DNA from 2 places in the Robertmurraya sp. FSL W8-0741 genome. Region 1 is predicted to be linked to the other one. Evidence: a T-box and tRNA genes for the amino acid it is inferred to sense, from the RefSeq annotation. Region 1 holds a T-box; the other holds one or more tRNA genes.
The links. A T-box is a leader RNA that pairs with one kind of tRNA and senses whether it is charged. The one in region 1 lies ahead of serS (serine--tRNA ligase), so its partner is inferred to be a tRNA-Ser.
Positions count from the first base shown of each region.

Region 1 (11,865 bases):
GCGAAGCTTATCATTCGCCGTTTGTACCTTGAAAACTAGATAATGATAATGAAGAAGAACCAAGAAATTACCGAGTAATCGCCATTTTAGTTTTTCTCTCTATTGATTTATTCATAGAGTAAACCGCGAGGGTTTCAAGAAATCACACAAAGTTGTGTTGATGTATTGAAAGCCGAACAAGAGGGTTTCGAGAAGCAAGTAGATCAAGGAAGCGACCGAACGAGCATCGGAGCGTACGTAATGGGTACGTGAGGAGCGTAGAGAGGGAGCTGACGCAGAGATGCGCCGCTTATCGGAAGCCGAAAGTTGAGGGAAATGAGAAGCAAACAAGTCGAGGAATCAAGCGAGGAAGTACCGGAGCGTACGTAGTCTGTACGCGAGGATGCTGACGAGTAAAGATGACGAAGAGATGTGTAGCTGATCATTTGCCGAATGGTTAAGTTATAAAGGGCGCACGGTGGATGCCTTGGCACTAGGAGCCGATGAAGGACGGGACTAACACCGATATGCTTCGGGGAGCTGTAAGTAAGCTTTGATCCGGAGATTTCCGAATGGGGAAACCCATCATCCGTAATGGGATGGTATCCATACCTGAATACATAGGGGATGGAAGGCAGACCCGGGGAACTGAAACATCTAAGTACCCGGAGGAAGAGAAAGCAAACGCGATTCCCTGAGTAGCGGCGAGCGAAACGGGATTAGCCCAAACCAAGAGGCTTGCCTCTTGGGGTTGTAGGACACTCTATACGGAGTTACAAAGGAACGGAGTAAACGAACAAGTCTGGAAAGGCTGGTCAGAGAAGGTAACAACCCTGTAGTTGAAACTTCGTTCCCTCTTGAGTGGATCCTGAGTACGGCGGGACACGTGAAATCCCGTCGGAAGCTGGGAGGACCATCTCCCAAGGCTAAATACTCCCTAGTGACCGATAGTGAACCAGTACCGTGAGGGAAAGGTGAAAAGCACCCCGGAAGGGGAGTGAAAGAGAACCTGAAACCGTGTGCCTACAAGTAGTTAGAGCCCTATGCATATTTTCCTTTGGAAACATGCTGGGTGATAGCGTGCCTTTTGTAGAATGAACCGGCGAGTTACGATTGCATGCAAGGTTAAGTTGAGAAGACGGAGCCGCAGCGAAAGCGAGTCTGAATAGGGCGTCTTGAGTATGTAGTCGTAGACCCGAAACCAGGTGATCTACCCATGTCCAGGTTGAAGTTCAGGTAACACTGAATGGAGGACCGAACCCACGCACGTTGAAAAGTGCGGGGATGAGGTGTGGGTAGCGGAGAAATTCCAATCGAACTTGGAGATAGCTGGTTCTCTCCGAAATAGCTTTAGGGCTAGCCTCACGAAGAACGAGTCTTGGAGGTAGAGCACTGTTTGGACTAGGGGCCCTCATCGGGTTACCGAATTCAGACAAACTCCGAATGCCAAGTACTTAAACGTGGGAGTCAGACTGCGAGTGATAAGATCCGTAGTCAAAAGGGAAACAGCCCAGACCACCAGCTAAGGTCCCAAAGTATACGTTAAGTGGAAAAGGATGTGGGGTTGCTTAGACAACCAGGATGTTGGCTTAGAAGCAGCCATCATTTAAAGAGTGCGTAATAGCTCACTGGTCGAGTGACCCCGCGCCGAAAATGTACCGGGGCTAAACGTATCACCGAAGCTGTGGGTGTACACCGTAGGTGTACGCGGTAGGAGAGCGTTCTAAGGGCGTTGAAGCTAGACCGGAAGGACTGGTGGAGCGCTTAGAAGTGAGAATGCCGGTATGAGTAGCGAAAGATGGGTGAGAATCCCATCCACCGAATGCCTAAGGTTTCCTGAGGAAGGCTCGTCCGCTCAGGGTTAGTCGGGACCTAAGCCGAGGCCGAAAGGCGTAGGCGATGGACAACAGGTTGATATTCCTGTACCACCTCGTTTTTGTTTGAGCGATGGGGGGACGCAGGAGGATAGGGTAAGCGCACTGCTGGATATGTGCGTCTAAGCAGTTAGAGCGGCAAGTAGGCAAATCCGCTTGCCATACGCTTGAGCTGTGACAGCGAGGGAAATCAAGTACCGAAGTTCCTGATTCCACACTGCCAAGAAAAGCCTCTAGTGAGAAAACAGGTGCCCGTACCGCAAACCGACACAGGTAGGCGAGGAGAGAATCCTAAGGTGAGCGAGAGAACTCTCGTTAAGGAACTCGGCAAAATGACCCCGTAACTTCGGGAGAAGGGGTGCTTTTTAGGGTGCATAGCCCTGAAGAGCCGCAGTGAATAGGCCCAGGCGACTGTTTAGCAAAAACACAGGTCTCTGCGAAGCCGCAAGGCGAAGTATAGGGGCTGACGCCTGCCCGGTGCTGGAAGGTTAAGAGGAGGGGTTAGCTTACGCGAAGCTCTGAATTGAAGCCCCAGTAAACGGCGGCCGTAACTATAACGGTCCTAAGGTAGCGAAATTCCTTGTCGGGTAAGTTCCGACCCGCACGAAAGGCGTAACGATCTGGGCACTGTCTCAACGAGAGACTCGGTGAAATTATAGTACCTGTGAAGATGCAGGTTACCCGCGACAGGACGGAAAGACCCCGTGGAGCTTTACTGTAGCCTGATATTGAATTTTGGTACAGCTTGTACAGGATAGGTAGGAGCCGTGGAAGCCGGAGCGCTAGCTTCGGTGGAGGCGTCGGTGGGATACTACTCTGGCTGTATTGACATTCTAACCCGCACCTCTGATCGAGGTGGGAGACAGTGTCAGGTGGGCAGTTTGACTGGGGCGGTCGCCTCCTAAAGAGTAACGGAGGCGCCCAAAGGTTCCCTCAGAATGGTTGGAAATCATTCGTAGAGTGTAAAGGCACAAGGGAGCTTGACTGCGAGACCTACAAGTCGAGCAGGGACGAAAGTCGGGCTTAGTGATCCGGTGGTTCCGCATGGAAGGGCCATCGCTCAACGGATAAAAGCTACCCCGGGGATAACAGGCTTATCTCCCCCAAGAGTCCACATCGACGGGGAGGTTTGGCACCTCGATGTCGGCTCATCGCATCCTGGGGCTGTAGTCGGTCCCAAGGGTTGGGCTGTTCGCCCATTAAAGCGGTACGCGAGCTGGGTTCAGAACGTCGTGAGACAGTTCGGTCCCTATCCGTCGTGGGCGTAGGAAATTTGAGAGGAGCTGTCCTTAGTACGAGAGGACCGGGATGGACGCACCGCTGGTGTACCAGTTGTTCTGCCAAGAGCATCGCTGGGTAGCTATGTGCGGAAGGGATAAGTGCTGAAAGCATCTAAGCATGAAGCCCCCCTCAAGATGAGATTTCCCATAGCGCAAGCTAGTAAGAACCCTGAAAGATGATCAGGTTGATAGGTCAGAGGTGGAAGCATGGTGACATGTGGAGCTGACTGATACTAATCGTTCGAGGACTTAACCAAATAGGTTACTCGGTCTTTTTCTTCTTCATCCATTATCTAGTTTTGAAGGGATAAAGCTTTTTGCGTAAGCAAATAAGTTGCATCACCTTCAATCAAATAGTCCGGTGACGATAGCGAGAAGGTCACACCCGTTCCCATACCGAACACGGAAGTTAAGCTTCTCAGCGCCGATGGTAGTGAGGGGCTGTCCCCTTGTGAGAGTAGGACGTTGCCGGGCGAAGTAAAAAGAGTATCCCATATGATGGGTGCTCTTTTTGATCTGAATGTCCGTAAGGACAAGAAATAAAACGCCAATAAAATCAAAGCAGAAACCGGAGGGTGGCTAGAACCGAGGAGGTCGAGGAAGCGAGAGAGAGAAGCCCGGAGTGTACGATGTACACGAGGACGGAAAGAACGAAGCTGACGAAGAGATCCGAAGGTGCTAGACAGCCGACTCCGAACACGGAAGTGAAGCTTCGGCGCCGATGGTAGTGAGGGGCTGTCCCCTTGTGAGAATAGGACGCTGCCGGGCAAAGGAAAAGAGTATCCAATGAGGGTGCTCTTTTTTTGATCCCAAGTGTGGCTGGAATGGCGAGATGCGCAATAAGCATTGAAATACGCGCAATTATGCCTTAAATTGGCGCAATTCGGTGTAAAACACGCGCAATCAAGCCACAAATCGGCGCAATCGAAGGCAAAACGAGCGCAATCAAGTCCCCAAATCGACGCAATTCGACACAAAACACTCGCAACTATTCCAAAAAGTGCAATTCAGCGTAAAACACGCGCAATCCTGTCCAAAAACACGCATAATCGAACCAGAAGAACACGCACAATCATTCAAACAGACCCAGTCCAACATAAACTCCTGTGCAATTACGAGCAAAACTCTGAAAATGACAACACTGATAACTGAGTTGTTTTTATCAGTGTCCTGCTTTTGTAAGGTATTCGTAAACGAGAAAAGGACCTTTTTCGATGGAGACTTGCAGGAATGTTTCGATTAAGGGGAAATCTTTGTTAGGCATTGTTTTCACAAGCTCACTCCACCATTCAGTTTCATAACGGGCGATCATACTTAAATTGTAAAGGAGCAAATAATGCACTAGTAATTCATGGAAGACAAATCCGTTTTCTTTTGTTAGTGGAAGAGCATAAGTTTGTTCTGCTAAATTGTATTTTAAAGGGGTGTAATTGAAATCTCCCTTTTTCTCGTTTTTTTCAAAAACAATAAAACCGTTCTCTAAGCGCTTAAAATGATATTCCTCCACTGCTTTTTCGGAAAAGAAATCGAGAAAGCGATTTTCTGTCATATGAAAGAAATCCAATACTCTTTTTGGAATAAAAAACCTATTTCCTTCATGATAGACGTTTGTAAATGATGGAACGCCATCAAGGAACAATAGTAATGAATTTAGTTCAGGCACTTGTTTAAAAAGGTTGCCCATTGATATTTTATCTCCTTCCAGATGTTCCATGTGAAACAATTTATTCGCTAAGAAAGGAAACAGGCCTGTTTTTTGAAATTTAACTTCATCCTGAAAAAAATGAAAGTGTTGCTTTTTGCGCTTTCTGGCAGATACGCCATGAGCAAGGACAGAGGTAGTTTCTGGATAATTCGGGTCAACTGTAAGGATGCATGCTTTAATAAGATGGATAAGTCCATAAAAAAGCAGGATTGGTTGAATGATTAACGGGGAGTGCTTCCCTTGTTCGTAATATACTTTTCCATGTTCGAGATAATAAATGAAGGGATAACAATTTTCGTACGCCTTTTGCTCAGCGTTATCTATTTTATTCTGCTCATAAATATTTTTTAAATATTGTTGTGTGTAACTGGCTGAAAAAAATAGAGAAAATGAAGACCAATGAGATAACATGTTAACCTCCGAAAGAAATTTTATATAAACAGCTTAAATTAGGAAATATAACCAATATTGCAATAGGTGAATTATTAGAAAACTCTAACATATCACCTTATCCTTGACAGTATTTTAACCAATTGATAACCTACTAATAATATTTTCGAGTCTAGGAGGCCAAAAAAAGATGTGGGAAAATAAATTTGCTAAAGAGGGATTAACCTTTGATGATGTGCTTTTAGTACCGGCAAAATCAGAGGTTTTACCAAAAGATGTTCAATTGCAGGTGAAGCTTACGGATAAAGTTAAATTGAATATCCCGATTATAAGTGCAGGAATGGATACGGTCACTGAAGCAGAAATGGCGATTGCTATGGCTAGACAGGGTGGATTAGGGATTATTCATAAGAATATGTCAATCGAGCAGCAAGCAGATCAAGTACTCAAAGTAAAACGTTCGGAAAGTGGAGTGATTACGAACCCGTTTTTCTTAACACCTGAACATCAAGTGTTTGATGCTGAACATCTGATGGGGAAATATCGTATTTCAGGTGTGCCGATCGTTAATAATGAAGATGAGCAAAAACTTGTTGGTATCCTCACAAACCGTGACCTCCGTTTTATTCAAGATTATTCGATCAAGATTTCAGATGTGATGACAAAGGAAAATCTTGTCACCGCCCCAGTTGGAACCACATTGGACGAAGCTGAGAGCATTTTACAAAAGTATAAAATTGAAAAATTACCTTTAGTTGATGAGAACGGAATTTTAAAAGGATTAATTACAATTAAAGACATTGAGAAAGTGATTGAATTCCCGAACTCGGCAAAAGACGAGACGGGGAGATTATTAGCGGGTGCTGCAGTTGGTGTGACAAAGGATACGATGCGCCGCGTGGAAGCACTTGTTAAGGCTCAGGTTGATGTCATTGTCATCGATACAGCGCATGGACATTCTAAAGGAGTTATTGAAACAGTAAAACAAGTAAGAGATGCCTTTCCAAGTGTAGCGATTATTGCTGGGAATGTGGCAACGGCCGAAGCGACAAGAGAGCTGATTGAAGCGGGTGCTGATATTGTGAAAGTAGGAATAGGGCCGGGGTCCATTTGTACGACTCGTGTAGTAGCAGGAGTTGGTGTTCCGCAAATTACAGCGGTCTATGATTGTGCAACAGAGGCCAGAAAGCATGGGAAAACGATTATCGCTGATGGTGGAATTAAATATTCTGGCGATATTGTTAAAGCATTAGCTGCAGGCGGACATGCTGTTATGTTAGGAAGCTTACTTGCCGGTGTATCTGAAAGTCCGGGAGAAACGGAAATATTCCAAGGACGCCGATTCAAAGTTTATCGTGGGATGGGCTCAGTTGCCGCAATGGAAAAGGGTTCAAAGGATCGTTATTTCCAAGAGGATAATAAAAAGTTTGTTCCAGAAGGTATTGAAGGGAGACTTCCATATAAAGGGCCTTTAACCGATACAATTTATCAGTTAATCGGTGGAATTCGTTCAGGAATGGGTTATTGTGGGACAAAGGACTTAGAGGAATTAAGAGAGAATGCGCAATTTATTCGTATGACGGGTGCAGGACTTAGAGAAAGCCACCCGCATGATGTACAAATTACGAAAGAAGCACCAAACTACTCTATTTCATAAAATGAAAAACTGACCTGCTGTGTATGGCGCTGGTCAGTTTTTTTGTGAAATTATAAAGAAAATTTCCAGTTTCATAGAAAAATAGGAAAATACTCTATCTATGCTTGTATACCGAACTATGTTAAAATAACAAGGGTGTATATTAAGACTTGGAGGGCTCACAGTGAAAAAAAGCTTCATACAAAAAAGTTTCGTATGTCTATTAACATTTTTATTACTAATTGGTTTTATACAAAAACCGGCAGCAGCTGCTGAAAATATAGATATCAATGCGAATGCGGTAATTTTAATCGATGCGGAAACAGGTAAAATACTTTATGAAAAAAATTCAGAAGCCGTACTAGGAATTGCCAGCATGACAAAAATGATGACCGAGTACCTCCTTTTAGAAGCTGTAAAGGAAGGGAAAGTAAAATGGGATCAAACTTTTACCGTCTCTCCAGAGCTTGCTAAAATGTCTCATGATAGCAATTTAAGTAACGTTTTTTTACGTGTTGAGGGGACTTATACAGTAGAAGATCTTTATTCTGCTATGGCAATTGAGTCGGCAAATGCTGCAACAATAGCCATTGCTGAAATAGTAGCTGGTACAGAAGCCAATTTTGTGAAATTAATGAATGAAAAGGCTGAAGAGTTAGGCCTTGGTGATTTTAAATTTGTGAATTCAACAGGGTTAAATAATCGTGATGTAGCAAAGCATTTCCCAGATGTAGTGGGCGGTGCAGATGAAGAAAACGTAATGTCTGCAAGAGCGGTAGCAAAATTAGCTTACCGTATCATAAAAGATTTCCCGGAAGTTTTAGAAACGTCTAGCATCCCTGAAAAAACATTTGCAAAGGGTACAGATGATAAATTTGAAATGAAAAACTGGAACTGGATGTTAGAGGGTTATCGTGATGTCGCAGATAAATATCCAAACTTTCAACAGTTCACCTATGAAGGTTTAGATGGATTGAAAACAGGGTCTACAAGCTTTGCAGGTTTTTGTTTTACGGGTACGGCAAGTAGAGATGGTGTAAGATATATTACGGTTGTAATGGGAACGAAATCAACAACAGATCGTTTTGTGGAGACGAAAAAACTATTAGATTATGCCTTTAATAATTTTAGTAAAGAAGAATTAGTTCCTGCTGAATATGTGATTAAGGGAACGGAATCAGTTCCTGTTGCCAAAGGAAAAGAGGATCAAGTAAAGGTTCATACAGCAGATGCGATTAACAGTGTTGTACCAGCTTCTGAGCAAGAAAACTTTGAAACTGTCGTCGAGCTTGATAAAGAGAAGCTAAATGAAGACGGCACTTTAACAGCTCCTATTAAAAAAGGAGATAAGCTTGGAACAGTAACGGTTCAATTTAAAGATGAAGAGACTGTTTATTTAAGCTCTGAGGGACAGAAGAGTATGACAGTTGATTTAGTTGCAGCTGAGGATGTAGAGAAAGCAAACTGGTTCGTCCTGATGATGCGCGGAATTGGTGGATTTTTTGGCGATTTATGGAGCAGTGTATCCTCCACAGTTAAAGGTTGGTTTTAATAAGCTGTATTAAAAAGGTTTCTTGTCTTGACAGGAAACCTTTTTTGTTGTTTATTTTCATTAGGGAACGATGCTAATTCCGATGGATTTAGTAGAGGTTTTATTTTTAAAATATTTATTTTATTTTTAATTCAGCAATAATTATTATAAGGGGGATGACTTACGTGAAAACAGGAACAGAGCGTGTAAAACGTGGTATGGCCGAAATGCAAAAAGGCGGCGTTATTATGGATGTTGTAAATGCAGAACAAGCAAAAATAGCAGAAGAAGCTGGTGCTGTTGCAGTAATGGCATTGGAAAGAGTCCCATCGGATATTCGAGCTGCAGGCGGAGTTGCACGTATGGCGGATCCCCGGATTGTAGAAGAGGTCATGAATGCTGTAACGATTCCTGTTATGGCGAAGGCAAGGATTGGACATATTGTTGAAGCTAGAGTTCTTGAGGCAATGGGTGTAGATTACATAGACGAGAGTGAAGTATTGACGCCAGCTGATGAGGAATACCATTTAAATAAGCGTGATTATACGGTGCCGTTTGTTTGTGGATGTAGAGATTTAGGTGAGGCCGCCCGCCGTATTGGAGAAGGAGCTTCGATGTTGCGGACAAAGGGGGAACCTGGGACTGGCAACATCGTTGAGGCAGTTCGACACATGCGCAAAGTCAATGCACAGGTGCGTAAGCTTGTGAATATGAATGCTGATGAAGTGATGACAGAGGCTAAGCTTCTAGGAGCGCCATATGAGCTTCTATTGGAAATTAAAGAACTTGGCCGCCTCCCAGTCGTTAACTTTGCAGCAGGCGGGGTTGCAACACCTGCTGATGCGGCATTAATGATGGAGCTAGGTGCGGATGGTGTATTCGTAGGTTCTGGAATTTTCAAATCAGACAATCCTGCGAAGTTTGCTAGAGCGATTGTAGAAGCTACGACTCACTATCAGGACTATAAATTAATTGCAGAGCTTTCAAAGGAATTAGGAACACCGATGAAAGGGATTGAAATTTCTACATTAGCCCCTGAAGCTCGCATGCAAGAACGCGGTTGGTAAAAGATGATAAAAGTAGGAGTACTGGCGTTGCAAGGTGCAGTTAGGGAGCATGTTCAAGCTATCGAGGCGTGCGGGGCTGAAGCGGTAGTGATCAAGAAAAAAGAGCAGTTAGCAAATGTAGATGGGCTTGTTATGCCAGGCGGAGAAAGTACAGCGATTAGGCGATTAATAGATAAGTACGATTTTATGAATGAGTTGAAAGAATTTGCCCAAGCTGGCAAGCCGATGTTTGGGACATGTGCTGGTCTTATTTTATTGGCGAGGAATGTTGTTGGTTATGATGAACCCCATATTGGCGTTATGGATGTGACAGTGGAAAGAAATTCTTTTGGACGGCAAAGGGAAAGCTTTGAAGCGAATTTAACCATCTCTGGTATAGCAGAGAATTATAATGCTGTTTTTATTCGGGCTCCTCATATCGTCAATGCTGGTGAAAATGTGGAGATATTGGCAAAGCATCATGAACGTATTGTGATGGCCCGTGAAGGAAATTTACTGGGCTGTTCATTTCATCCAGAATTAACAGAAGATTATCGGATCACGGCTTATTTTATTGAGATGATAAAGGAAACAATTGTATAAAAAGGTTGCAATAGAAGAATAATTATAGTACATTAAATTACAAAATTCCCTATAGTAAAAGCAATGAGAGGAAATAGTAGCAGGAAATCCGTTCAAAAGAGAGCTGATGGTCGGTGTAAATCAGTGAATGGAGCTTGTGAATCCATCCTTGAGTGAAGTATGGAATGCTCCTTTGAGAGTCTAGTAAATACTTCCGGGTTAAACCGTTATTGATTTAAGGTGGAAAGTCTTTTTTGCTTTCAACTAGGGTGGCAACGCGGGTAACTCTCGTCCCTTTTTTAGGGATGGGAGTTTTTTGTTTGCAAAAATATGATTTATGAAGAGGTGTTTAGCATGTTGGATTTAAAATATTTGCGCGCTAACTTTGAAGAGGTAAAAGAAAAGCTTCAACATCGTGGCGAAGATTTAACAGATCTAGGGAAATTTGAGGATCTAGACAAAAAGCGACGGGATTTAATTGTTGAGGCTGAACAGTTAAAAAGCAAACGCAATGAAGTATCACAACAAGTCGCCGCTCTGAAGCGTGAGAAAAAGGATGCGGACCAATTGATCGCTGAAATGCGTGAAGTAGGCGATAAAATTAAAGTTCTCGATGAAGAGCTACGCAATGTTGAGGAAACACTTGAGAATTTATTATTAAGCATCCCTAATATTCCACATGAGAGCGTACCGATTGGTGAAACAGAGGATGACAACGTGCTTCATCGTACGTGGGGAGAAGTTAGGCAGTTTGATTTTGAACCCAAACCCCATTGGGAAATTGCTGATGCACTAGGTATTTTAGATTTTGAAAGAGCAAGTAAGGTGACAGGGAGCCGCTTTGTTTTTTACAAAGGTTTGGGAGCTCGTCTTGAACGTGCCCTGTTTAATTTCATGCTTGATTTGCATACGGAAGAGCATGGGTATGAAGAGGTATTACCTCCGTATATGGTCAATCGAACAAGTATGACGGGTACAGGTCAATTGCCAAAATTTGAAGAAGATGCTTTCTTAATTGGCAGTGAGGATTATTTCCTAATTCCAACAGCTGAAGTGCCTGTGACGAATCTTCATCGCGATGAAATCCTAGATGGGGACACTCTACCAATTAATTATGCAGCATTTAGTGCATGTTTCCGCTCTGAGGCTGGCTCTGCCGGACGAGATACAAGGGGATTAATTCGTCAGCATCAGTTCAATAAAGTTGAGCTTGTAAAATTTGTGAAGCCAGAGGAGTCTTATGAAGAGCTTGAAAAGTTAACAGGTAATGCAGAAAAAGTTTTGCAATTGCTTGGGCTTCCTTATCGCGTCATGAGCATGTGTACAGGAGATTTAGGATTCACTGCTGCGAAGAAATATGATATTGAAGTGTGGATTCCGAGCTATGAGACATACCGTGAAATTTCTTCTTGTAGTAATTTTGAAGGGTTCCAAGCAAGAAGAGCGAATATTCGCTTCCGCAGAGAACCGAAGGGTAAACCAGAGCATGTTCATACTTTAAATGGTTCTGGTCTTGCGATTGGTAGAACGGTAGCAGCAATTCTTGAAAATTATCAGCAAGCAGATGGCAGTGTTGTGATCCCTGAAGTGTTACGTCCGTATATGGGAAATAGAGAGGTAATTAAGTAGGTTCGGACATAACTAACTTCAAATTGTGAGAAAGGAGAATGAGAGGGAACCTCATTCTCCTTTCTCTATTTTTTGTTATTGATGGTTATGCATTTTTAGTTGGAGCGGGCTCTCTCTCTGATTAAACTTTTCCTGCTGTGGCATACTAGAAGTAACTTAAAAACTAATCAAAAAAGTATTGACAACTCTCTTTTAAAAATGATATAGTATCAC
Region 1 is NZ_JBBOQG010000001.1:383,678-395,542, reverse strand. It holds rRNA gene NST02_RS01990 (23S ribosomal RNA) at 435-3,390, shown strand; rRNA gene rrf (5S ribosomal RNA) at 3,491-3,607, shown strand; gene NST02_RS01980 (YaaC family protein) at 4,296-5,249, opposite strand; gene guaB (IMP dehydrogenase) at 5,419-6,885, shown strand; gene NST02_RS01970 (D-alanyl-D-alanine carboxypeptidase family protein) at 7,049-8,416, shown strand; gene pdxS (pyridoxal 5'-phosphate synthase lyase subunit PdxS) at 8,572-9,462, shown strand; gene pdxT (pyridoxal 5'-phosphate synthase glutaminase subunit PdxT) at 9,466-10,044, shown strand; T-box leader at 10,099-10,322, shown strand; gene serS (serine--tRNA ligase) at 10,378-11,652, shown strand.

Region 2 (11,865 bases), 3.5 Mb from region 1:
TCGGACACTTTTTCCTCATTTTGCATTTTCGTTAATAGGGCTACACCAGCGAATAGAACAACAATAATGGCAAGAAAAATAATTACTTTTTTCAATTAGGAAACCTCCTTTGTTTTTTTCCAGATGAGAAGACTACAAATAAAAATAATAACAAAAGCGGTAAGCGCAAGGAATGGAATAGTAATAAATCCAAACCAGTTTATGTATGCGGCAGTACATGGAATACGACCACATGCAGGTGCTGCATCAGCTAAAAAGGAGAGCTTTTGAATACCGTAATGATACAGGGATATCATCCCTCCTATAGCTGATAATACCATCGTATATAAGGAGATTTTATAATCCTTCTTTACTGTGGCAATCCCTAAAATAACGACGAAGGGGTACATAATGATCCTTTGATACCAACACAATTCGCATGGTTCATACTGGCGAACCTCAGAAAAATACAAGCTTCCAAACATAGCAATAACAGATGCGGCCCAAGCAATAAAGATAAGTGATTCCCTTTGATCTTTTTTTTCGCTCATTACACCAATTCCTTTAAAGTTAGTCCCCATTATTTTATGCTGTTAACAGTTGTTTTTCAAATTAAACGATTAAGAGATTATGAAAATTTTTAAAACTTTTTTAGGTATCATGTACAATTTGCAAATTAAAGAATGAACAATAATTAAATTTATTGGAAAATTTTTAACATTAAGTAGCATTTATGATATTAGAGAAGAGATATTTTAAAAATTTGTCCATAGAATGAAAGAGTGAGCTATAATGGATAGAGATTCCATTTTTGAGGTCTGGGGGGATAGTATGGGTTGGAAAAAAGATGTGGAAAGATGGTTTCAATACCATGATCTAGATTCTGAATTGAAGACTCAGTTACTTTCTTTGAACGAAACGGAATTAGAAGAGGCATTTTATAAAAATTTAGAATTCGGCACCGGAGGCATGCGCGGTGAAATTGGCGCAGGCATAAATCGTATGAATCTTTACACCATTCGGAAAGCGTCGGCAGGATTAGCGTCCTTTATTGATTCATTTGGAGCAGATGCGAAAAGAAGAGGTGTTGTAATCGCCTATGATTCACGCTATAAGTCGCAAGAATTTGCGATGGAAGCAGCCAAGACATTAGCGACAAGAGGCATTCAAACCTACATATTTAATGAATTAAGACCTACTCCGGAGTTATCTTTTGCCGTTCGTTATTTACAGGCTTTTTCAGGTATTGTTATTACTGCCAGTCATAATCCGCCAGAATATAACGGGTATAAAGTGTACGGGGAAGATGGGGCTCAGCTAACCCCAAAAGAGGCGGATATTGTCATTGCTAAAGTTAATGAAATTGAAGATGAGCTCCGCATTCAAGTCGATACAGAAAAAGAGTTAAAGCAACTAGGTTTGATTAAAATAATAGGTGAGGAAGTTGATCGAGCTTATTTGGAGAAACTTGTGACAATTTCTGAAAATGATCTTGGCCAAAAATCAGCAATTAAAATTGTCTTTACTCCGTTGCATGGAACAGCTAATAAGTTGGTTCAAAAAGGTCTAGAGTTATTGAACTATACAAATGTTACCGTTGTGAAAGAACAAGAACAACCTGATCCTCAATTTTCAACCGTTAAGAGTCCAAATCCTGAGGAGCATGAAGCATTCACACTTGCGATTGAAAAGGGCTTGGAGATAAATGCAGATTTGTTAATTGCTACCGATCCTGATGCAGATCGTCTTGGAATTGCAGTCAAGAATTTAAGCGGTGAATATCAAATACTTACTGGAAATCAAACTGGAGCATTATTGCTTCATTATTTACTTGCGGAAAAGGTGGAGAAAGACACGCTTCCGAAAAATGGTGTAATGTTGAAAACCATTGTTACATCAGAGCTTGGAAGAGCTGTTGCCTCATCATATGGAGTCGAAACGATCGATGTTCTGACGGGGTTTAAATTTATTGCTGAAAAAATAAAGCAATTTGAGGCATCTGGGAAATACCAGTTTTTGTTCGGATATGAGGAGAGCTATGGGTATTTAATTGGAGCATTCGCTCGAGATAAAGATGCTGTGCAGGCAGCACTTTTAGCGACAGAAGTATGTGCTTTTTATAAGGAAAAAGGATTGTCATTATACGAGGCGTTATTGTCTCTTTATAAAAAATATGGCTTTTATCAAGAAGGACTTCAATCCTTAACATTAAAGGGAAAGTCTGGAGCAGAAAGGATCGAACGTTTACTGGCTTCTTTTAGAAAGATTCCGTTACTGGAGATCGGTGGACAAAGGGTAATCAAACAGGAGGACTACTTAGAAAGCATACGGACTACGGAAACAGGGAAAGAGAAAATTGATTTGCCAAGATCAAATGTATTGAAATACTTTCTTGAAGATGGATCGTGGGTTTGTTTGAGACCTTCAGGTACAGAGCCGAAAATCAAATTTTATTTCAGTGTTAAAGGCGATACCTTAGAGGAAAGTCAAATAAAACTAAAGGCATTAGAAGAGAGCTTTATGAATGTTGTTCATAAAAAAATGAATGATTCGTTTTAAAAGACACGGTCGCGGACCGTGTCTTTTTTGTGGTGGAATTCTGATTACATCCAGTTCGCGCTTAACTCTTGTTGTTCTTCAAGGTGGCTGTTTGCATGGTCGATGTATCTTAATAAAGAATATAAGTGTTGCTCAATTACCATATAGTCTTTTTCAAAATTATAGGCATGTAAGAAATGTTCAATTTTCTTTGCTAAAAAATGATCCTTTGTGCGCACCATTAAAATTAGTAAATTGTCCCACTCGGAACGATGGGTATAATACAATGCCCGGTCATAATCAACTGAATCCATTTTTCCTCATCTCCTTTTTTAAGGAGTTGATTATAGTCTGTGCTGAGAACTTATAAACTTTCTCTGTAAATGTTGGTCATCTTGTTAATTGGAAAGAACAGCATTTACCTGTGTAAAAAACGCTGAAAATGCAAACAGCTATGAATGAAGAATTTCGCTCTTCTTTTATGAGAAAGTCAACGTTACGATAAATGCGTGAAGGTAAAAATCAATCTCATCATTTTTGTTTTTGTCTCATACATTGGTGATAAGACCATGAAGGAGGAAAACAAATGAAAGAGGAAGAGCGTAAAAAACTGGAATACGCGATCGATGAAATTACGGAAATTGCTTCAGGATTCGGGCTGGATTTTTACCCAATGAGGTATGAAATTTGCCCGGCCGATATTATATATACATTTGGTGCATATGGTATGCCGACCCGATTCTCACATTGGAGCTTTGGAAAACAATTTCATAAAATGAAACTTCATTACGATTTAGGACTTTCTAAAATATATGAGCTCGTCATTAACTCAAATCCTTGCTATGCTTTTTTACTGGATTCAAATTCACTAATCCAAAATAAATTGATTGTTGCCCATGTGTTGGCACATTGTGATTTCTTCAAAAATAATGTTCGTTTTCAAAATACGAAACGAGATATGGTTGAAAGTATGTCTGCGACTGCCGAAAGAATTCGCCAATATGAGATCGAGCATGGTAAAAAGGAAGTGGAGGAATTTCTTGATGCGGTGTTGGCGATTGAAGAGCATATTGATCCTTCTTTAATGCGGCCGAAGCTCTCTTGGACGTTGGACGATGAGGAATTTGAAGAAGAAGAGATAAAAGCAAGTCCTTATGATGATCTGTGGAATTTAGATAAAAAAGATGGAGAGAAAAGTGTAAAGAAAAAGAAAAAGCGAAAATTTCCGCCGCAACCTGAAAAAGACATTCTGTTATTTATAGAGAACTATAGCCGTGAATTAACGGAATGGCAACGGGATATTTTGACGATGATGAGGGAGGAAATGCTTTATTTTTGGCCTCAATTAGAGACAAAAATTATGAATGAAGGCTGGGCTTCGTTTTGGCATCAAAGAATTTTGCGAGAGATGGATCTTTCTTCTGATGAAGCGCTAGAATTTGCCAAACTTAATGCAGGGGTTGTTCAGCCGTCAAGGACAGGAGTCAATCCGTACTATTTAGGGCTGAAAATTTTTGAAGATATAGAGGAACGCTATAATCATCCGACTGAAGAAATGAAAGAGCGCGGAGTAAAGGAAAATTCCGGAAGAGAAAAAATGTTCGAAGTACGCGAAATTGAATCGGATATCTCATTTTTAAGAAATTACTTAACGAAGGATCTTGTTATGCGTGAAGACATGTATTTATTTCAAAAACAAGGTCGAGATTACAAAATTGTCGATAAAGATTGGCAGGAAGTGAGAGATCAACTCGTTAATATGCGAGTGAATGGCGGTTTCCCTTATTTAACTGTCACTGATGGAGATTATTTGAAAAATGGTGAACTCTACATTAAACATTGGTATGAAGGAATTGAACTTGACTTGAAATATTTAGAAAAGGTGCTTCCTTATATTTATCAGCTTTGGGGCAGAGGCGTTCATATTGAAACGATTATCGAGGACCGGAATATGCTTTTTACGTATGATGGAAAAGGCGTTCATCGAAAATATCTTTGAAATTGACTTTGTTAATTATCTGTAAGTATTGATTTTTACTTACTAAAGGGCGTGTGAAACCAAGGTTCAGACAAAATGAACAAAAAAACGTTTTATCAATAATATGGTTTCATTCAATAAAGGTACCCGGGGTATAATTTACTCCGGGTAGGGTGTATTACAAAAAAAGCGGCTCATGACGGTCATGAACAGTGAGAGCTTTGTTTACTTCCGTAACGTGATATTTTACCATACGCAGTGATGTATCATTATGCTCCAATATGTAAACCATCTCTGCTAAATTAAAGGATTCAATCGCCTTTTCATTTTCATTTAAGGCTTTATGACTCAGTGCTTTTTGAAAATATAAATCACCTTTTAAATACATAAGTTGATATTTCTCGGTAAGTTTTAGCCCTTTTTCACAAATTTGGATAGATTCGGCATTTCTTGAGTGCAACCGCAGTACTCTGGCATAATTGTAATTTAATCTTACCGGGACATGTTTATTAATAATATCTGTCAGTTTATTTAGATGATTTATGGCTTCATTGTATATTTCGATGGCCTCGTCATACATTTGACATTGGCTATAAATATTTGCTTTACTAATGAGGATTTCAATTTCACGTTCAGAGTAGAGTTTTTTATTAGAAGCTGTGAGGCTAAGCGCCTCGTCAAAACATTGGATGGAATTATGAAGATCATGATCTAATTGAAAATAACAAATTCCTTCATGCCATTTTAGGAATTGATATAATTTTTTCTCTTTAAATAACTCGTTATCGGATTCGGAAATAATGATTCTTCGCACTAATTCATAATCACGATTGTTGATGGCTTCGCGGATTTCAGAGAAAGTGTCAATAACATAATCATGTCTGGGAATGCTAGAGATATCAAGGAGGTACGAAATATCGACACTAAATCGATCCGCTAGTTTCAGCAAAATATCAGCAGTTGGAAAAACATTGCCGCTCTCAATTTTGCTAATGTATGCTTGCGTGCATATATCTTTGCTTGTTTCAAATTGGGACAATCCAAGGCGTTCCCTAGCTTCTTTAATTCGTTGACCTAAATATCTTGCCATATAAATCACTCCGAATATAACTATATTTATTATGAAGGCCAAAAACATCTGAAATTTTAAGAAAACAACCCTTTATCCTTATTATATCAGGAAATTCGCCAAATTCACCCTTTCTTTTTACATGATAAAATTTTTGTAAAAAGGAGGTTGGAGAAATGAAAAGATTTCTAAGTAGTTTACTGATTGTTTTGATTGCGTTTTTCGGAACATACCATGCCCCTGATGCACCAATTACCATTAATGAGCCTGAGCCTGGAGTTATGCACTGAGAGTGAGCGATGTGAATGCTATTTTTTGATAGAGATGGAGTTGTGACAAGTGTTAGGTAAAGACGTCTTATATAATGAAGAGCGATACACTATCATCTTTAATTATCATAATGGCATGATCGAAATTCGAAATTCAAATCTTACTTACGATGTCCAACTGGTAAATATTAAAGACGTTAAAATTATAGATTCATCTTACTAAAGAGCTACTATTAAAGGTAGTTCTTTTTTTGTCCTTGCTGACGATTTTTTAGAGGTGTTAGTTGTATCGGCAAGGTGAGGATGTTGTTTTTTACAATCAGCTTTCCAATAAATCCGATTCCACTCTAAATTCATCTGTTTTATGCATGATCTTGTTACTTTAAATAATATCGTGCATTTTACGAAGAAGATTGCACTGAGTAAAACATTGTGTATACCCAGACAGCAATCACTGTTAAATGCATATTTACTGATTAAAATAACAAAGATAATTGGTGTATTTCATTTTTTATTTCTCCTGTATTGAGATGATTGTACAAAGAAGAACGGATTTATCTATCAAAGTACAACGACATTTTAGTTTATTCGAATAGCTGAGAAAACTTTAAAATGGTCTTTACTTTTAACTCGGGGAAAATTTTGAAAAAAAGCATTGACGGAATCCTTTTCGGGGTGTTATATTGATATAGCTGTTTTCAAAAAATGTTTGAAAGATTTTGGCCCGTTGGTCAAGCGGTTAAGACACCGCCCTTTCACGGCGGTAACACGGGTTCGAATCCCGTACGGGTCATATACATTTTTTCAACGTATTGAATGATGAAGGCGAAAATAATTTGCTTTATAAAAGTAAAGCATTATATTATGGCGGTGTAGCTCAGCTGGCTAGAGCGTACGGTTCATACCCGTAAGGTCGGGGGTTCGATCCCCTCCGCCGCTACCATTCTATATTAACATGGAGGAATACCCAAGTCTGGCTGAAGGGATCGGTCTTGAAAACCGACAGGCGGGTTAAACCGCGCGGGGGTTCGAATCCCTCTTCCTCCGTATTTTTAAAAATCTGCTAGTAAATAAATGTATGATTTTTTATGTTCTGAGCTTCTCTGAATTAAAGGCCTCTATTTGATTTAGAAAATGCAGGAGGGTCCGGTAGTTCAGTTGGTTAGAATGCCTGCCTGTCACGCAGGAGGTCGCGGGTTCGAGTCCCGTCCGGACCGTTATTTAATATATTCACCGAACCACAACTTGAATAAGTTTGTTGACTAGGAAAAGAATAGTATTATGGCTCAGTAGCTCAGTCGGTAGAGCACGGTGAAAAAGCTTCAAGAAAAGGCAACAGCGTACTCATCGAGTATCAACTTGAATAAGCTAACTGAGATGAGGACGAAGGACAACGGAAAGATTTGCTGTAGGAATAGAATATTATTATGGCTCAGTAGCTCAGTCGGTAGAGCACGGTGAATAAACTTCAAGAAAAGGCAACAGCGTACTCATCGAGTATCAACTTGAATAAGCTAACTGAGATGAGGACGAAGGACAACGGAAAGATTTGCTGTAGGAATAGAATATTATTTTGGCTCAGTAGCTCAGTCGGTAGAGCAAAGGACTGAAAATCCTTGTGTCGGCGGTTCGATTCCGTCCTGAGCCATTTTTTAGTTGGAGGGGTAGCGAAGTGGCTAAACGCGGCGGACTGTAAATCCGCTCCTTCGGGTTCGGCGGTTCGAATCCGTCCCCCTCCACCAGACATTTTCACCTTAGTGAAAATAAGAGATGTTACTTTGAACGAAACGCAGCGAAGTAAAATAGCATTTATTAATAATTTTCGTAATAGTGCTAGTATAGAGCAAAACGAGCAAAGGCATACTTTAATAATAGAATCATGGCGGTCGTGGCGAAGTGGTTAACGCATCGGATTGTGGCTCCGACACTCGTGGGTTCGATTCCCATCGATCGCCCCATTTATATTTCAAAATCCTGTAATGCCGGATTCAGGAAGACAAAAATTAATAAAGATTTTAATTAAAATGCGGGTGTAGTTTAATGGTAAAACCACAGCCACGAGCAAAGCATCAATGAATGGGCGCCGAGTTGCCTCGACGACAGTGCTACAAAGAAAAGGCGAGAAGAGTTGGAGGCATGTAAGGCCCGAACAGGGGAAGAAAGAATTTAGTATAATTACAATAAAAATGCGGGTGTAGTTTAATGGTAAAACCACAGCCTTCCAAGCTGTTGTCGTGGGTTCGATTCCCATCACCCGCTTCATTAAAAGGATGTTCTAGTCAGTGTTAGAGCATCCTTTTTCTTTATATTTACAATCACTTTTACTTCACAAATTGCTCTAGATCGAGTATACTCACAATAACATATAATTCTTATATGATAGGTGGGTTTTGCATGAAGGGCAAACCTAAATCAATTCCAAGACCATTGGTGAGGTTAAATCAATGGGTTATTGTTCTGAGTGTTCTCTTAACTTGGATTACTCAACAAGAAATGATCTTGTTGTTCCCGTTCATTTTTGGTCTTATTGGGCTTATTTTTAAAGTTAATCCGATTATCGCAGCAGGAAGGAAATTTTTAAGAAAAGCGCCCTCTGCATATATACCTGAAGATTTTGATCAACAACAGTTTAATCAAGCAATATCTGTTGTCTGCTTAGGGCTTGGTTACACAGGGTATGTATTTGACTGGACAATTATCGCTTGGATCTTTACAACTATTGTTGCATTGGCAGCGTTTATTGCAATTCTTGGTTTTTGTATTGGATGTTATATTCGTTTTCAATGGCAACAGTATCAATATCGAAAATCAATGAGCTGACCGATGATGTAGGAGTCAACTTTCATTATCAAAAGAAAGCCGTTCGAAAGGCTGCTCTTATTATGAAACAAGAGCAGTTTGAATTCGAGCGGTTTTTTATGCTTAAAGCTGAACTTTTGTAAAAAAAGTAAAAATAAAGCGTGAATATTTATAGGAATGCTTGTCCTTCAGAAAATTGCTGGGATGCATCGATGAGAATGTTTTTCTTCATAATACCGTCAGCAGACTCTGAGGAAAAATTAACAAAAATAGCTGAGCTCTGTTCGTGAGTTTTTAAATTTACATACTGGAATTATTTAATCATTATGACCAATGAGGGGAGTGAGTTGAATATGCGTCCTCAACACATTCTTCAAAATGGCAGAGTATAAGGAGAGCTATTTACGATTATAGTTCACACTACAAAGGGATCTTCCAATTAATCTTTACAGATGATCCTGGGTAATTTCCATTGTTCATGCTGGTCAAAAACTAGAGAGCACTCTATGAGTAGCCTTCTTTTTTGCTCAATCTTGGGTGCTGTCCAATAATCGATCAATTTCAACATTCTTTATAATAAGGTGACTAACATCCATAGCCAGGTCCTCTGTTTCTTCAAGCAGTTGATCGATGTCTGTTTTTACCATAAACGGTCCTCCTTTCTATTTATCATATCGATATTGTTATATTCACGGTTTTTACTCTTTTTAAACTTGTTTATGGTATATAATGCAGTTTATGTTCGCGCATTTTATAATAAACTTTGTTACTTATCTATTTCAATAAACATGTATTTGCTCATTTTTTAAACCTCATTTTTAAGAAATATACTATATGCTTCGTATTGGTAGTGAAAACTATGGGTGTTTGTAAAGAAATAAATATAAAATAGAAGAAAATATTTGCAAAGAGTTGCTAAAATAATTAAATAGTCTTATGTTAAATTTGAAAGGAATTTGCAGTAGATTCAGTTTTTACGGGAGTGGAAAAGATGAATGTTTTAGTAATAGAGGATAATGAAAGTGTTTGTTCTATGATCGATATGTTTTTTTCGAAAGAGGGTATAAAAGGCGAATATGTCCATGACGGACTAAAAGGGTTTGAACGATATAAGGAAGGGGAGTGGGATCTTTTAATTATTGATTGGATGCTTCCGGGAATGGACGGTGTTTCAATCTGTAGAAAAATAAGAGGAGAAGGAGATTCGATCCCTATTATTATGTTGACTGCAAAAGACAGTGAATCTGACCAAGTTCTTGGATTAGAGATGGGAGCGGATGATTACGTAACAAAACCATTTAGTCCTTTGGCATTAATGGCCAGAATTCGTGCAATTACGCGCAGAGTTCATTCGGGTCCAATGGAGAAGATAGAGAAAGGCTTATTAGTGACGAAACATTTTCAAATCAGTAAGGAAAAAAGAGAAGTTTATTTGGATGGTGAGGCAATTACAAATTTAACACCGAAAGAATTTGACCTCCTATACTACTTTGTTCAACATCCAAAGCAAGTTTTCACAAGAGAACAGCTCTTAGATCGTGTATGGGGTTATCAATTTTATGGGGACGAGCGAACTGTTGATGTCCATATTAAGAGACTAAGGAAAAAACTAGGCACAGATCACCAACCATTTTTCCATACTGTTTGGGGAGTAGGGTATAAATTTGATGAAACGATCCAAACCAGTGAAAATTAAGTATTTATATCAACAGCTCATCAGTCATATGGGCGTTCTTTTAGTTGCCTTCCTCATCATGAGTATTGTTTTTGCCCACTATGTTGAACGATTAGTGTACCAAAATACGGTTGATGAGCTCATTTCTTATGGAGAAAATATTCTTAACGATATTACGAGAGGTTCACGCTCTGTCTCAAATATTGTGAATGAGTATAGTTTGGTTTTGAAAGGGAGAAATATAAGCTTCAGTATTTTTGATCAAGAAGGAAGCCTTCTATATCCGAGTGGAAATTTACGACTTGTAGATGAAGTACTCGATCAGATCGCTGAAGGGAAACCTCATGTTGTAAGAAATAGAATTAAGCATTCCAATCAAGAAGTTACTTTAGTGGCACTACCTTATATCATGAATGACACTTTAATTGGGGTAATCCTGTTAACGGCTCCAATAAGTGGCTCAAGAGAGATGATTAGTCAAATTAATCAATACCTATTCTTCACCGCTCTGTTGGCATTTGCGTTGGCGATTTTACCAAGTTGGCTACTATCGAAGGTTCACGTAAATCGGATAAAACGGCTTCAGGAAGCAACTTCGATGGTATCTAAAGGAGATTACTCTGTCAATCTCCCCCCATCAAATTTTGATGAAATTGGAGAACTTGCGCAGGATTTTAATCATATGGTAAAGAAGCTTAACACCGCCGCTGAGGAAATTGAAAGCTTAGAAAGCCGCAGAAGGAACTTTATGTCAGACGTTTCCCATGAGTTAAGGACTCCTTTAACAACGATAAGTGGTGTAATTGAAGGTTTGAAAAACGGCATGATTGCGGAAGAAGAAAAAGAAAAAGGGATCAATCTAGTCAGTCAGGAAACAAAGAGATTGATTCGTTTAGTTAACGAAAACCTTGATTATGATAAAATAAGGTCCAATCAAATTAAATTAAAAAAAGAAGACGTACAATTACAAGAGGTTTTTGAAATTATTCAGGAACAGCTTACGTTACAAGCAGCTGAGAAAAATAATCAGATTGAGATTAAAGTCGAGGAAGATGTCCGAATTCTTGCTGATTATGATCGACTCATTCAAATTTTAATTAATATTACGAAAAATAGCATACAATTTACCGAAAATGGCCATATTTGCTTAAAAGGAAGAATGGAAAATAATCATACTGTGATCGAAATAGAAGATACGGGAATCGGTATCGATACGATGGAAATTGAAAAAATCTGGCATCGATTTTATAAAGCAGAAATTTCTCGAACCAATAATCCATACGGAGAATTTGGTTTAGGGCTCTCAATTGTAAAGCAGCTAATCCATCTTCATCATGGCTCCGTTGAAGTATTTAGTGAAAAAGGAAAAGGTACAAAATTTGTTATAAAAATTCCTTACAGATGAGTCCACTTCATAATTGCCTACTTCAAGTTAAAAAACGAATGTCCTTTTGACTTTTACATTATTTTAAGGAGTAAATGCGGACATAAATGATTATAAAACGTTATATTGTTCGTTTTTTAATTAGCGATGGTACATTATGCAATCGATTCAAAT
Region 2 is NZ_JBBOQG010000001.1:3,859,545-3,871,409, reverse strand. It holds gene NST02_RS18925 (thioredoxin family protein) at 1-95, opposite strand, end outside; gene NST02_RS18920 (disulfide oxidoreductase) at 96-530, opposite strand; gene NST02_RS18915 (phospho-sugar mutase) at 811-2,538, shown strand; gene NST02_RS18910 (YhdB family protein) at 2,583-2,831, opposite strand; gene NST02_RS18905 (SpoVR family protein) at 3,104-4,516, shown strand; gene NST02_RS18900 (helix-turn-helix domain-containing protein) at 4,674-5,585, opposite strand; tRNA gene NST02_RS18895 (tRNA-Glu) at 6,555-6,626, shown strand; tRNA gene NST02_RS18890 (tRNA-Met) at 6,700-6,776, shown strand; tRNA gene NST02_RS18885 (tRNA-Ser) at 6,791-6,880, shown strand; tRNA gene NST02_RS18880 (tRNA-Asp) at 6,977-7,050, shown strand; tRNA gene NST02_RS18875 (tRNA-Phe) at 7,409-7,481, shown strand; tRNA gene NST02_RS18870 (tRNA-Tyr) at 7,492-7,575, shown strand; tRNA gene NST02_RS18865 (tRNA-His) at 7,716-7,791, shown strand; tRNA gene NST02_RS18860 (tRNA-Gly) at 8,022-8,092, shown strand; gene NST02_RS18855 (DUF4395 domain-containing protein) at 8,228-8,653, shown strand; gene NST02_RS18850 (response regulator transcription factor) at 9,624-10,328, shown strand; gene NST02_RS18845 (HAMP domain-containing sensor histidine kinase) at 10,318-11,712, shown strand.
Region 2: it encodes a tRNA-Ser, which carries the amino acid that the T-box ahead of serS (serine--tRNA ligase) is inferred to sense. The anticodon was not compared.